4 regions of the Clostridium aromativorans genome follow, and region 3 is predicted to be linked to each of the others. Evidence: riboswitches for the same ligand, from Rfam matches in the RefSeq annotation. Region 3 holds a riboswitch; each other region holds the start of a gene.
The links. A riboswitch is a leader RNA that binds a small molecule or an ion and turns the genes downstream of it on or off. The one in region 3 is predicted to bind thiamine pyrophosphate.
Positions count from the first base shown of each region.

Region 1: another riboswitch for thiamine pyrophosphate. It lies ahead of thiD (bifunctional hydroxymethylpyrimidine kinase/phosphomethylpyrimidine kinase); the one in region 3 lies ahead of tenA (thiaminase II).
Region 2: another riboswitch for thiamine pyrophosphate. It lies ahead of thiC (phosphomethylpyrimidine synthase ThiC); the one in region 3 lies ahead of tenA (thiaminase II).
Region 4: another riboswitch for thiamine pyrophosphate. It lies ahead of LN736_RS02860 (TatD family hydrolase); the one in region 3 lies ahead of tenA (thiaminase II).

Region 1 covers NZ_JAJJPB010000010.1:25,864-29,062, forward strand. Annotated here, with positions in the region: gene thiM (hydroxyethylthiazole kinase) at 1-588, opposite strand, end outside; gene thiD (bifunctional hydroxymethylpyrimidine kinase/phosphomethylpyrimidine kinase) at 628-1,428, opposite strand; TPP riboswitch at 1,561-1,663, opposite strand; gene LN736_RS09285 (amino acid permease) at 1,719-3,119, opposite strand.
Region 2 covers NZ_JAJJPB010000015.1:78,600-81,798, forward strand. Annotated here, with positions in the region: gene thiS (sulfur carrier protein ThiS) at 1-174, opposite strand, end outside; gene thiC (phosphomethylpyrimidine synthase ThiC) at 213-1,526, opposite strand; TPP riboswitch at 1,608-1,718, opposite strand; TPP riboswitch at 1,767-1,866, opposite strand; gene LN736_RS12070 (DUF3786 domain-containing protein) at 1,920-2,546, opposite strand; gene LN736_RS12075 (G1 family glutamic endopeptidase) at 2,768-3,199, opposite strand, start outside.
Region 3 covers NZ_JAJJPB010000026.1:33,664-36,862, forward strand. Annotated here, with positions in the region: gene LN736_RS15485 (ABC transporter permease) at 1-474, shown strand, start outside; gene LN736_RS15490 (ABC transporter ATP-binding protein) at 471-1,079, shown strand; TPP riboswitch at 1,160-1,271, shown strand; gene tenA (thiaminase II) at 1,361-2,035, shown strand; gene LN736_RS15500 (ABC transporter ATP-binding protein) at 2,022-2,777, shown strand; gene LN736_RS15505 (ABC transporter permease) at 2,774-3,199, shown strand, end outside.
Region 4 covers NZ_JAJJPB010000002.1:36,152-39,350, reverse strand. Annotated here, with positions in the region: gene LN736_RS02870 (ABC transporter substrate-binding protein) at 1-192, opposite strand, end outside; gene LN736_RS02865 (ABC transporter permease) at 206-958, opposite strand; gene LN736_RS02860 (TatD family hydrolase) at 975-1,709, opposite strand; TPP riboswitch at 1,776-1,877, opposite strand; gene LN736_RS02855 (LTA synthase family protein) at 1,959-3,199, opposite strand, start outside.

The sequences.
Region 1 (3,199 bases), on a different contig from region 3:
AGTAACTTTAGTAAACATTTCTGTGCCGTTTTCAATTACAGCACTTCTTTTACCATCTGTTATGAAATCCTTTTTACCGGTGGCAGCAACTGTGCACTTGTATTTTTGAGATAAAGCTATGCAGCATTCTAAGGCACCTTCTCCAGTATCAAAGGAATCTACACCTTTTACATTGGAGGATTGTCCTGCCAAAAATTTAATCTCTCCTATGTTTCCCTTTATGACATCAATTTTTCCAACCTGGAGTATTCTGTTTATAACTTGAATTTTTTTTGGCACGGCGGCACAGGCTACAGGATCTAATACTACGGGGATATCATGGATTTTTGCAGAAGTGCTGGCTAAAACTGCGGCTTGTTCCTGCTCTTTATTAAGAGTTCCTAAATTTATGTACAGGGCAGATGATAATTTGACAAAATCAAAAACCTCATCATAGGCCTCACACATAGCAGGGGAGGCACCATAAGATAGGAGAATATTTGCACAGTCATTTATGGTAACATAGTTGGTAATACAGTGGACAAGAGGTATTTTATTTCTAACCTCTGATAATATTTTTGTTACTTTGTCTAGATTTATATTGTTCAATTTTTTAACCCCCTTTAAGTTTAAAAATAATTTCTTCTATTAAAAAGTTATACCGGCTTTTTTATAAACTTCTATAAAATGTCCAACAGGGCCAACTCCATGACCAATGGGAAATGAATTTTCTATTGCCTTAGTTATATATTGCTTTGATAGGTTTACTGCCTTTTCAATATTGTGTCCTTTGGCTAAATAGGAAGCTATAGCGGAAGATAAAGTACATCCTGTTCCATGAGTGTTTTTAGTGTTTATTCTATGACCTTTAAGGGATAATACCTTATTATCGTGAAGCAAAATATCATTGGCATCATTGCATCTATGGCCTCCCTTTACGAGTATGCTCCTTGCACCCAGTTCTTTTATTTTAAAAGCTGCACTTTCCATATCTTTTTCATTTTTAATTTTTAGTCCGCTGAGAACTTCTGCCTCTGGAATATTTGGAGTTATTACATCTGCAACATTTACCATAGTTTTTATTGCTGTTTCTGCTTCAGGTTTTAAGAGAGAATATCCGCTTTTTGATATCATTACCGGATCGAGTACTATATTTTTGGCCCTATATTCTATTAAGAGCTTTTTTATTACAGATATGGTTTTACTATTTGAAACCATTCCGATTTTTACTGCATCTACTTCGATATCGTCAAATATGGATCTTATTTGAGCCTCCACAATTTCAGGAGTTACGTCCAGTACATCTTGTACACCTATAGTATTTTGGGCTGTAACGGCAGTGATTACACTCATTCCATACACGCCAAGTGCACTCATGGTTTTTAAATCAGCTTGTATTCCCGCACCACCTGAGCTGTCAGAACCTGCAATTGTCAATACTTTTTTCATTAAAAACACCTCTAATTTTGTATTTGTTTAAGCAACTCCAAGGTTCTAAAGAAGCTAGGAGTGCTGGCAGTGATAGACACCGTATAAATATAAAAGGTGTATGCGGAAAAGCATACACCTAATAAAAATCAAAAGTCATGTGAAATTGCTTCCCTACGCCAGTTTTATCTGGATCAGGTTCAAAGGGTTAGAGAATATCTCTTCTCAGCTATATAAAGCACCCCCACAGCCTATTTTATTTTAAACTCATTATACTACCTTGATAAAAATTTGTAAATCAATTTTAAATTTTATTCTTCTGGTTCAGATTTTGTAGGATTAGAGGTCTTTTTATTTAAGCCAAGTATAAAATAGAAAGCTAGTATAAGTAAGAACCAGAAACATCCTACAATAAGAGCAATCCTAGTATCTGGGCTAAAAGCTAGCATTACGATGACGAAAGCTAAAAATGCCAGTACAATCCAGTTAAGATAAGGATATCCAAACATTGGAAAATGCAACTTTTTTATTTCTTCCGGAGTAAGTCTTTTTCTAAACTTCATCTGTGCTATCAGTATAATGCCCCAAGTCCAAATTGCACCAAGTGTAGCTACACTTGTAATGTAAGTAAATACCTTTCCAGGTACCAGAAAATTAAGAACAACTCCAATTAACATAAAAAATGCAGAAATCAAAATGCCAGTAGCTGGAACATGGGTTTTACCAAGCTTACTAAACTTTTTTGGTGCTGTTCCCTGCAGGGAAAGATTGTACAGCATACGTCCAGTACTGAAAATGCCGCTGTTACAGGAAGATAAAGCTGCAGTCAATACTACAAAGTTTATAATACCTGCTGCTGCAGATACACCCAATTTGCTAAATGTTAAGACGAAAGGACTTCCAGTTGTACCAAGGGTATTCCATGGATAGAGTGACATTATTACAAAAAGTGCACCTACATAAAATATAAGTATTCTCCAAAGTACTTTGTTGATAGCTGACGGTATCGTTTTCTCAGGATTCTTTGCTTCACCTGCTGTAACGCCTATGAGCTCTGTGCCCAGATAAGCAAACATAACCATTGTTACTGCAAGCATAGGTCCCCATCCACCTTTAGGGAAAAATCCTCCATGTGTCCATAGATTTGAAATTCCGATAGGTTTTCCACCATTACCGAAACCAAATATAATCATGAGCAACCCTAGTACTATTATTGCAATAATTGTAACTACTTTGATAATTGCAAACCAGAATTCAAATTCACCGTAGGCTTTTACTGCAATTAGATTTACGCATGTCATTATAATAAGTGCTGCCAGTGCAGGTATCCACTGAGGCATAGTTGGAATCCAGAATTTAACGTATACGCCTACAGCTGTAATTTCAGCCATACAGGTTACCACCCACATAAACCAATAAGTCCATCCAGTCATATATCCTGCCAATGGACTTATGAATTCATTGGCATAGGCGCTAAAGGATCCGGAAACAGGATAGGAAGTCGCCAACTCACCTAGAGCTCTCATTATGACAAACATAGCTAGTCCAGCTATAATGTAAACCAATAGAATTGCTGGCCCAGCTGTTTGAATAGCAGTAGCAGAACCTAAAAATAGCCCTACGCCAATTGCTCCTCCCAGGGCTATCAATTGAATATGACGTTCTTCTAAGCCACGCTCGAGATTCTCATTTAATGCATCTTGTTTACTCATTGTGTTCCTCCTTAGTTGGTTAAATAAACCTTAGGATAATTACTTTAAAATTATTTAATTTAAAAATTTATCACCTTCTA
Region 2 (3,199 bases), on a different contig from region 3:
GATTATTTCTACTTTGGAAGTGCTTGATAATTTTTTGGATTTGTACTGTTCCCTGTCTACTAACTCTAAATCCACTTCAATTACAACGGTGTTTTCGTCTATATTTAATTTGTTTAGTAATTGTGATACTGTCGTTTCGGGGGCAAAATCCAATTCTTCTCCATTTACGGTCATTTTTACACCTCATTTCAAAAGCAATTGGAATCGATGTTCTAGTCTTTATCCCGAAGGATATTTATGTTTTTTCCTTCCATTACCTTGTTCATGTTTCTTACAGCACACATTTTTCCACACATGGTACAGGTTTTTTTATCTTCAGGTGTTGAGCTCTTTCTGTATTTTCTGGCTTTTTCAGGGTCTATTGCAGTATCTAATATTTTTTCCCAGTCAAGTGCTCTTCTGGCCTCAGCCATTTTGTTGTCCCAATTTCTTGCACCTTTGATTTCCTTTGCAATGTCTGCAGCATGGGCAGCTATTTTGGCGGCTATAATTCCATCCTTCATATCCTGCAAATCAGGCAGTCTGAGGTGCTCTGCAGGAGTTACATAACAGAGAAAATCCGCTCCATAAGTTGCAGCAATAGCGCCGCCTATGGCGCTTGTTATGTGATCATATCCAGGTGCTATATCTGTTACTATGGGACCTAGTACATAAAATGGAGCATCATGACACAGCTTTCTTTCAAGCTTCATGTTGGTTTCTATTTCATTAAGAGCCATATGACCGGGCCCTTCTATCATTACCTGTACATTTCTTTTCCAGGCTTTTTTTGCCAGTTCACCTAAGGTCATGAGTTCCTTTATCTGGCTTGCGTCTGTAGAATCATCTATACAGCCAGGTCTACAGGCATCTCCCAGACTTATGGTTACATCGTATTTTTCACATATGTCAAGAATTTTATCGAAGTATTCATAGAAAGGATTTTGTCTCTTATTCAAGTTCATCCAAGCATACATCAAGCTGCCTCCTCTTGAGACAAAATTCATAAGTCTCGGGTTTCTCTTGAATATCTGTGCTGCTTCCAGATTTATACCGGCATGGATGGTCATAAAGTCAACCCCATCTCTTGCGTGGGCTTCTATAACGCTTAAAAGTTCCTCAGCAGTTATATCCTTTAATTCTTTATCATAAAAACCAACTGCATCGTATATGGGTACAGTACCTATCATAGAAGGAGACATAGCCACTAACTTGTTTCTAAATTCTCTTGTTTTCCCAAAACAACTTAGATCCATAATGGCCTCAGCTTTCATGTCTATTGCTTTTTTCACTTTGTCAAGTTCCAGATCTATATTACAGCAGTCCTTTGAAATGCCAAGATTGACATTTATCTTTGTTTTAAGCCCTTTTCCCACGCCTTCTGCACTTAAATTTTTATGATTTTTATTGGCTGGAATGACAGCTTTGCCTTTGGACATAAGGTGCATGAGATCCTTGACATCCATATTTTCCTTTTTGGCTACTATACGTATTTCTTCCGTGACTATTCCTTTTCTGGCAGCATCCATCTGGGTTGTATAATTCATTTTATCAATCTCCTTCTTGATTTTATGGATAAAAAAATAGGGAGCAAATGCTTCCCATAGGATATAAAAACTCTGAATGTTTTTTAAAACAGCGTAAATTTCCCTACGTTGGCATTATCCAAATCAGGTTATAAGGGTAAAAGATAGTATCTTACTCTCAGCCTATCAACATGGGCTCCCCTGTAACATTGTATTTTTAAATAAAAAAAGGAGTGTCTGATGAAAACACTCCTCGAATACACATTTTAAATATTTGCTTCCCTACGGTAGTGTTAACTACATCAAGTTCAAAGGGTCAGGTTTTACCTTCTCAACCGAAACGGTTCCCCCACAAACAATTCTATTTACTTTACATATATATAATAGCACTTATCCATATATATGTAAACATTTTTAAAAATTTTCCACTTGTTTTGCACATCTAATCAATTCGTCAGCCGCCTTTGAGCACAGGGAGGCCAGATCTTCTATGTGAATTTCTTTTGAGGCAGAAGAGTCAAAAAAGATGTTTGCCTGGGCTTCGAATTCTTCATCTGCCAGCCATAAGACCAGTACAACGGGCACATTTGGAAATATGTTAAACTGAAGTGACATATCTCCCAGGCATAGTTTTTTAGCATCAAGTTTTTTCCCGGCCTTTAGAAATAGTTCATCTCTGTTTCCGAAGTATTTGGTAAGTTTGTCTATACCATGGCCGGCAAAAAAATCATAGGTGCAGCCTACACCTTCTATTTCCCTGTAGGGTACCCATTTATTGGTCAGTCCACTTTTGGTGCATCTGCAGAGATAGCTCATGATCAGTATTTTATCCATTATCGTATCGGATTCATAAGATAGATCGTTGTGATTAAAATCCTTTAATGTAATAGAGCCTTCCGGATAGGAAATTAAATATTCCCTGTTAAAGTATTTTAAGGTGAACATATTCTTTTCAGCGTCATATTTTGCTCCACTTTTTTGGACAATTTCTTCCAGGGGACGCCGGCTGAATTTTTTACATAGATCCTTATAACACAGCACATAGTTGTTTTTCTTGTTTCCTATTGTGAAACACCTCTTTTCTATCAAGTATTTTTTGAAGCAGGAGACATGATATTTTAATTATATACTATTTAATATATATAAAAACAGCATTATATTTGTGAATGATAATGCTGTTTTTGTGTTATTTAACATAATATTTTTTGGCTTTACACTTCAAAACGGAAGCCGATTATGAAATTATCCGGCTTCTTTTTTGACTAATAGGCAGCAGCTGCTGCAGGTTGTCTGTAATGAGAATAATCTCCGGGATATCTTGAAATATGTTTTGATAAATTATCGGATCTATGTCTGAAATTGGAAATACTGTTGATGTTATTGTTGTAACTGGAGTTAGTAGTTGTTGTAAATGATTCACCATCTGCTCCGATCTCAGAGGGATAAATTGCGATATTTCCACCATTTGATATCATGGCAACAGGGTGAATTTTGTTGCTGGAATCAGATAATGAATTTCCATTGACTTTGGCCGATTGATATTTTACCTCATCCGCGTTTGCTAGAGGTAGAAGCTGATTGTTCTGATTAGCCGGATCTTCGCTGATCCATTCTGCGGATGTGCCTATTTTCTGCTCATAGGAAGAATCAAGGGTAGTGGATATAGTTTTTGTTACTGCTTCTCCTTTAGGCGT
Region 3 (3,199 bases):
ATTCTGGATCCCATTATAATTACCATGAAAGCGACTCCCGTTATGTCTATAATTATTATAGCTTTAATTTGGTTTACTTCATCCTATGTAGTTATTTTTACAGCTATTTTAATATGTTTTCCAATAGTATATACGAATGTAATTCAGGGAATAAAGTCGGTGGACAAAAATTTAATTCAAATGGCGAGTGTGTATAGGGTTAAGAAAAAATACTTATTAAAAGATATATATCTTCCAAGTATAAAAAATTATGTTGTATCAGGTATACTCATGTGTCTTGGAATTGGATGGAAAGTTTCGGTGGCATCAGAGGTATTGAGTACACCTAATTACTCCATAGGATTGAATCTTTTGAATTCGAAGAACACACTTGAGACCCCTGAACTGTTTGCCTGGACTATTGTAGTTGTAATACTGAGTTTTGCTTTCGAAAAGATATTTAAGTATTATTTATCAAAGAGGACGTTTATATGAAAGATGATGGTAAATATGAAGTTATAATTAAAAATTTGAACAAATCCTATGGGAAACTTCCTGTGTTTATAAACTTAAATCTTAGCTTTTTAAAGGACAAAATTACAGTTATATTTGGACCCTCGGGCTGTGGGAAAACCACTCTTTTAAATATTATAAGTGGAATTGAAAAAGATTATGATGGACAGGTATATTTGAAAAGCGATAGATTGTCTTATGTTTTTCAGGAAGATAGGCTTATCTCCCATTTGACAGTATATGAAAATGTGGCTTTTGTACTAAAATCTGTAATGAATAGAGATGAAATAGAATCGACTGTAAATAAATTTTTAAATATGGTGGAACTGTCAGATTGCAGAGATAAATTTCCCGGGGAATTAAGTGGAGGTATGAAGAGAAGAGTTGCACTTGCCAGAGCTTTTGCCTATAGAAGTGATCTGCTCCTGATGGATGAACCTTTTAAGGGCCTGGATAATAGGTTAAAGGGTGACATAATAGAGAAGTTTTTATTGCTTTACAGGGAAAATAAAAGAACAGTTATAATGGTGACTCATGATAAAGAAGAAGCCAGAGAACTAGGTAATGTAATTTATTCGCTAGAGTAAATACGACGGAAATATTGATTAATTTCAATTATTGTAGTAATATAATTGGTGTCTGTGCAATATATAAAATTAAATAGTTTTATATATCCCAGGGGTGCTGGTGTTACCGGCTGAGAGTGAGGATTGAATCCTTAGACCCTAGTTGTACCTGATCTGGTCAATGCCAGCGTAGGAAGAGGTTGCAATATAATTTAGTCGATAAAGGTACAAACATTTTTTTAAAAGTTTGTACCTTTTTTATGAGAATAATTGTGCATTGTGAATTGAAAAGGCGGGATTGTATGAGAACATCTATAAAATTATATGATAGTGTAAAGGTTATATGGGATTCTTATTACGAGCATCCTTTTATAAGGGGAATAGCAGATGGAAGTTTGAATGTGGAGAAATTCAAATTTTACATGATTCAGGATTATATATATCTTCTGGATTATGTAAAAGTATATGCACTTGGAATAGTTAAAGCCCAAGATGAGAGTATCATGCGGGGTTTCTCGAAGATGGTGGACAATATATTGAATGGAGAGATGAATATACATAGAAATTATATGAAAAGATTGGGCATAAGAAAAGAGAATATAGAGAATACCGAAGCTGCCATTGAAAATATTTCCTATACAAATTACATGCTGTCAGTGTCGCAGATGGGAGATCTGATGGATTTAACAGCTTCCCTTCTAGCCTGTATGTGGAGTTATCTTTTGATTGGTAAAAGACTGAGTAAAATAGAGGGAGCCGTGGAAGATAAATTTTATGGACAGTGGATAAGGGGGTACTCTTCAGAAGATTACGAAAGGGAAACGAGGTGGCTGATTGAACTGTTTGATCAGTTGACTGCAGATATATCGGAAAAGAAATTTGAGAGATTGAAAGAAATTTTTATAAATACCAGTAAATATGAAAGTATGTTTTGGGATATGGCTATGACAGGAGGATGTAATTGTGCTGGAATTTAAAAATATAAGCTTTAAATATGATGAAGACCCGGATTTTATAATAAAAAGTTTGAGTTTCAGAGTAGATAAAGGGGAGTTCATAAGTATAGTGGGTCCCAGCGGATGCGGAAAAAGCACTGTGTTCAGGCTTATCTGCAAATTGGAGAGACCTTTTGAAGGAGATATATTTTTAGAGGGCAGAAATATAAACGTTTTGGGAAAGGGCTACATAGGATATATGCCTCAGAATGATCTTTTAATACCCTGGAGAACCATACTTCAAAATTCTTCACTGCCCCTTGAGATCAAAGGTGGAGATATGAAAAGGGTCAGGAACGAGGCAGAAGAAATGCTGCAAAGTTTCGGCCTGGAAAAATATAAAGATAAATATCCCAGGGATTTGTCCGGAGGTATGCGCCAGAGGGTAGCCTTTACAAGAACTCTTCTTACAGGCTCAGAACTGCTCCTTTTGGATGAGCCCTTTAGTGCACTGGATGCAATAACAAGACTCTCTATGCAGGAATGGCTTTTGGATAAGTGGTCCAAATTAAACAAGACTGTATTGTTTATAACTCATGATGTGGAGGAAGCACTTTTTTTGTCTACAAGAATATTTGTAACAGATGGAAGTCCTATAAGAAAATTTAAGGAAATAAAGGTTGATTTAAACTATCCCAGAACAAGAGATATGCTTGACAATCCTGATATTTTGAGGATAAAGGCACAGCTTATAGAAGAACTTAAAAGGGGGATAAGGTTGTGAAAAAATACAGATCCTCCATAATAATATGCCTGTTGTTTTTTGCAGTCTGGGAAGCAATTGCCAGATATATAGATGCTATGTACATCCTCCCATCTCCTACAGCAATTGTGAAAAAAATATGGGAGCTGAAGGACATCTTATTTTTGGTACATTTGCCGGCTACCCTTGCTGTGACTTTTGAAGGGCTTGGAATATCCATAGTATTTGGGGTTCTTCTTGCTGCGGCTATGAATATAAGTGAAAGAGTACAGAGAGCTCTTTATCCTATTGTAATTGTAACGCAGACAGTGCCCATAACTGCACTTGCTCCTATATTTGTGCTGTGGTTTGGATATGGCATATGGAGCAAAGTGCTGGTAACCATACTCATAACTTTTTTCCCAATAACCATAAATGTATATGACGGACTTCGTTCCACTAGG
Region 4 (3,199 bases), on a different contig from region 3:
ATCTTTATAATATCCTTTATTTAGGGCCACATACAATCCGGTGTGATTTGTATTTGGAGTCCAGTCCAGTATGACAGTGGTCTTATCCAGGGAATTTGATGTATCCTTTTTATCGCTTGTTCCACATCCTGATATAGCAATTACACTTATAAAAACAGCCAGTATCAACAATATAAATTTACTTTTTCTCATTATTATCCCCCTCTTATTTCCAATGTATTATTTTTTTACCTATAAAGTCTATGATATAGATTATCGCAATGCTCACTACAACAATAACCAGAATTGAGGCAAATACCTTATCAAGCTGGTAGGCATTCTTGGCCCTCACCATATATACACCTATTCCGCTGTCTCCTCCCAGCCATTCGCCTATAATTGCAGACATTATCATGTAAGTTGCAGCAATCTTCAAACCTGAAAAAAAGTTGACCAGAGCATAGGGAAGTTTAAGATGGTAAAATATCTGAAGTTTGGAAGCCTTCATATTATGAAATAGATTTATGTAATCCACATCTATCTTTTCAAGACCGTCTACAAGACTTACAACTATGGGAAAAAAGCATACCGTTATCACAACTATTATCTTGGGAAGTGCTCCAAATCCGAACCATATTATAAAAAGCGGTGCTATAGCTATAGTTGGAATGGTCTGGGATATGAGCAAAATAGGATATAGTGATTTCTTAACTGTATGAAAGCTGTCCATTATTATGGCCAATATAAAAGAAAGCACTATGGATATAAAAAATCCTACAAAAGATTCATAAAGCGTTGTTTCCGCATTTTCCATTATGTTTCTAAAATCCAAAACGAGGGTCTTTATAATATTTGACGGCGAGGGAAGGATATAGGGTTGTATATACTGAAGACCCACCACCATCTGCCATAAAGCCACTACTACTGCTATGGTTATCACCGGGTACATCTTATTTTGAATATTTCCTGATTCTTTCATTCTAAACACCTTAAATTCACAATTTCAATCTGTTGAAATTACTGGATATTTTATTTTTTAACTCTTCATACTGAATTCCCTTTATGTTTGAGATTTTTCTGACAATGCCTTCAACTTCCCAGGGATATCCATACCGTTTATTCACCCACTCAAGGGAGTCGGGTCCATCTGTTTCCGTCAATATTCTGTCCAGGGGGAGAATATTGACTATTTCATCTGTAATCCTGGAATAGCCTATATCAACGCTTATGGTGAAAAAGCAACCACATTTTAAAAGCTCCTTGAGCACATCCATATCACCGCTGTACCAGTGAATTATCGGTGTTCTCAATTTATACCTTTTTATATATTCCAGTATCTTATTTTCTGCTCCCTTGGTATGGATATTGGTTATCTTGTCATATCGTCTGGCCCTACTCAAAAAGTATTCAAATACCATGTCCATTTTGGGATATTTTTCTCTCTCCGGTACCCAGTAATAGTCAAGACCTATTTCCCCTAAAGCCTTACACTCCTTTATACAATCATCAAACCTATCCAGATTACCATAATTTTTATGTGCTTCCCAGGGATGTATTCCAAAACAGGGTATTATATTCTCATTCTCTTCACTTATCTTTTTCGTAAAAATATAACTTTTCAGGTTCATGGAGCATCCCAGTGTCTTGATATCATCTTTTTTTATAATATCAAGAGCTTTCTTTAAGTTTTCTCCATAAAAATCCATATGATTGTGGGCATCAACAAGCATTTCAATTATCTCCTATATAACTTTGACAAAAAACAAAAGCACTATCACAAATAGTGCTTCAGGATACAAATTACAAAGCGGTTTCCCTACGTCGGCGCTGCCCGAATCAGGTTCAAAGGGTTAAAGTTTTCACTTTTCTCAGCCGTACCGGCACCCCTGACACTACAGACAATATTAAATTTGCTACATTATTATTATAATATCACTTGTTTATAAAAATGTAAACATTTCATGTACATATCCGCAGTTTTATTTATCCAACTTGTCAATGACATTATGTTTTAATATGTAATCAGAATATTCAAGCTGATTCAACACATCCTCTTTGTCTTTCCTCAGGCTGCTATTCTCAGGCACTTCCTTTCCGGTCTTTACATCATAGTATACATCATCCTGGGAAGAAGAATAATAATTTTTATCTATAAAGGAACCATTTCTAAATATAACCTTCTGATTTTTAGGGTTAAAAAGATCTTTTCCAAACATATTTTTCCCGGGCAGATCAAATAAGTTACACACCGTAGGATATATATCCATTTCACCTCCATATACGTGATTCACACCTTTCACCGATTCGTTGGGAAAATGTATTAGAAGAGGTACCTTCTGAAGCCCTTCCCAATCCATTTCGGAAGTTGAATTTACATTCAGGAATTTGAACAGCTGCTGCTCTTTATCTTTGGGTATTGCATAGTGATCACCGTAGAGCATTACAACTGAATTTTCAAGCGTGCCATTTTCATCCAGAGCATTTAAAAACACTCCCAGTTGTTCATCTGTATAATGTATGGCTTTTAAATAATTTCCAAGAAGAGTACCTTTTAAATTTCCCACATCAAAATCACCATATTTATCCACATCATCATAGGGAAAGTGACTGGTCAGTGTTATTAAAAAAGCATAATAAGGTGATTTCATATTGTTCAATTTTATCAGAGACTGGTTCAAAAAAGATCTGTCACTGAGTCCCAAACCTATGGATTCATCTTTCTTATAACTTTTTTCACCATAGAAATTATCAAAGCCAAATTTTTTGTACATTATCTGTCTGTTCCAAAAATTTTCTCTAAAGCCGTGAAATGCTGCTGTACTGTAACCGTTATTTTTAAAATTTTCGGGCATGGCACTGAATTTATTTCCGGAATACAGAAAATACACTGCCCCAGCCGCTGCCGGATATATCGAATTGTTGGTCATAAACTCCGCATCGGAAGTTCCCCCTGCCGCTACCTGATAATAAAAATTATCAAAATACACTGACCTATTCACCCATCTGTTCAAATTCGGAGTTATTTCCTGTCCATTTACAGAAGCATTTATTACAAATTCCTGAAGGGCCTCTACCTGTATCATTATAAGATTTTTTTCCTTTGAATATCCTTTCAGATTTTTATTATCTGATTTATTATTATCCATAAAAGTATTTATGGCATTTATTTTTTCTCTGGAAACAGGTGTCATTTTGGTTATATTGGCTGAAAGTGAATTAT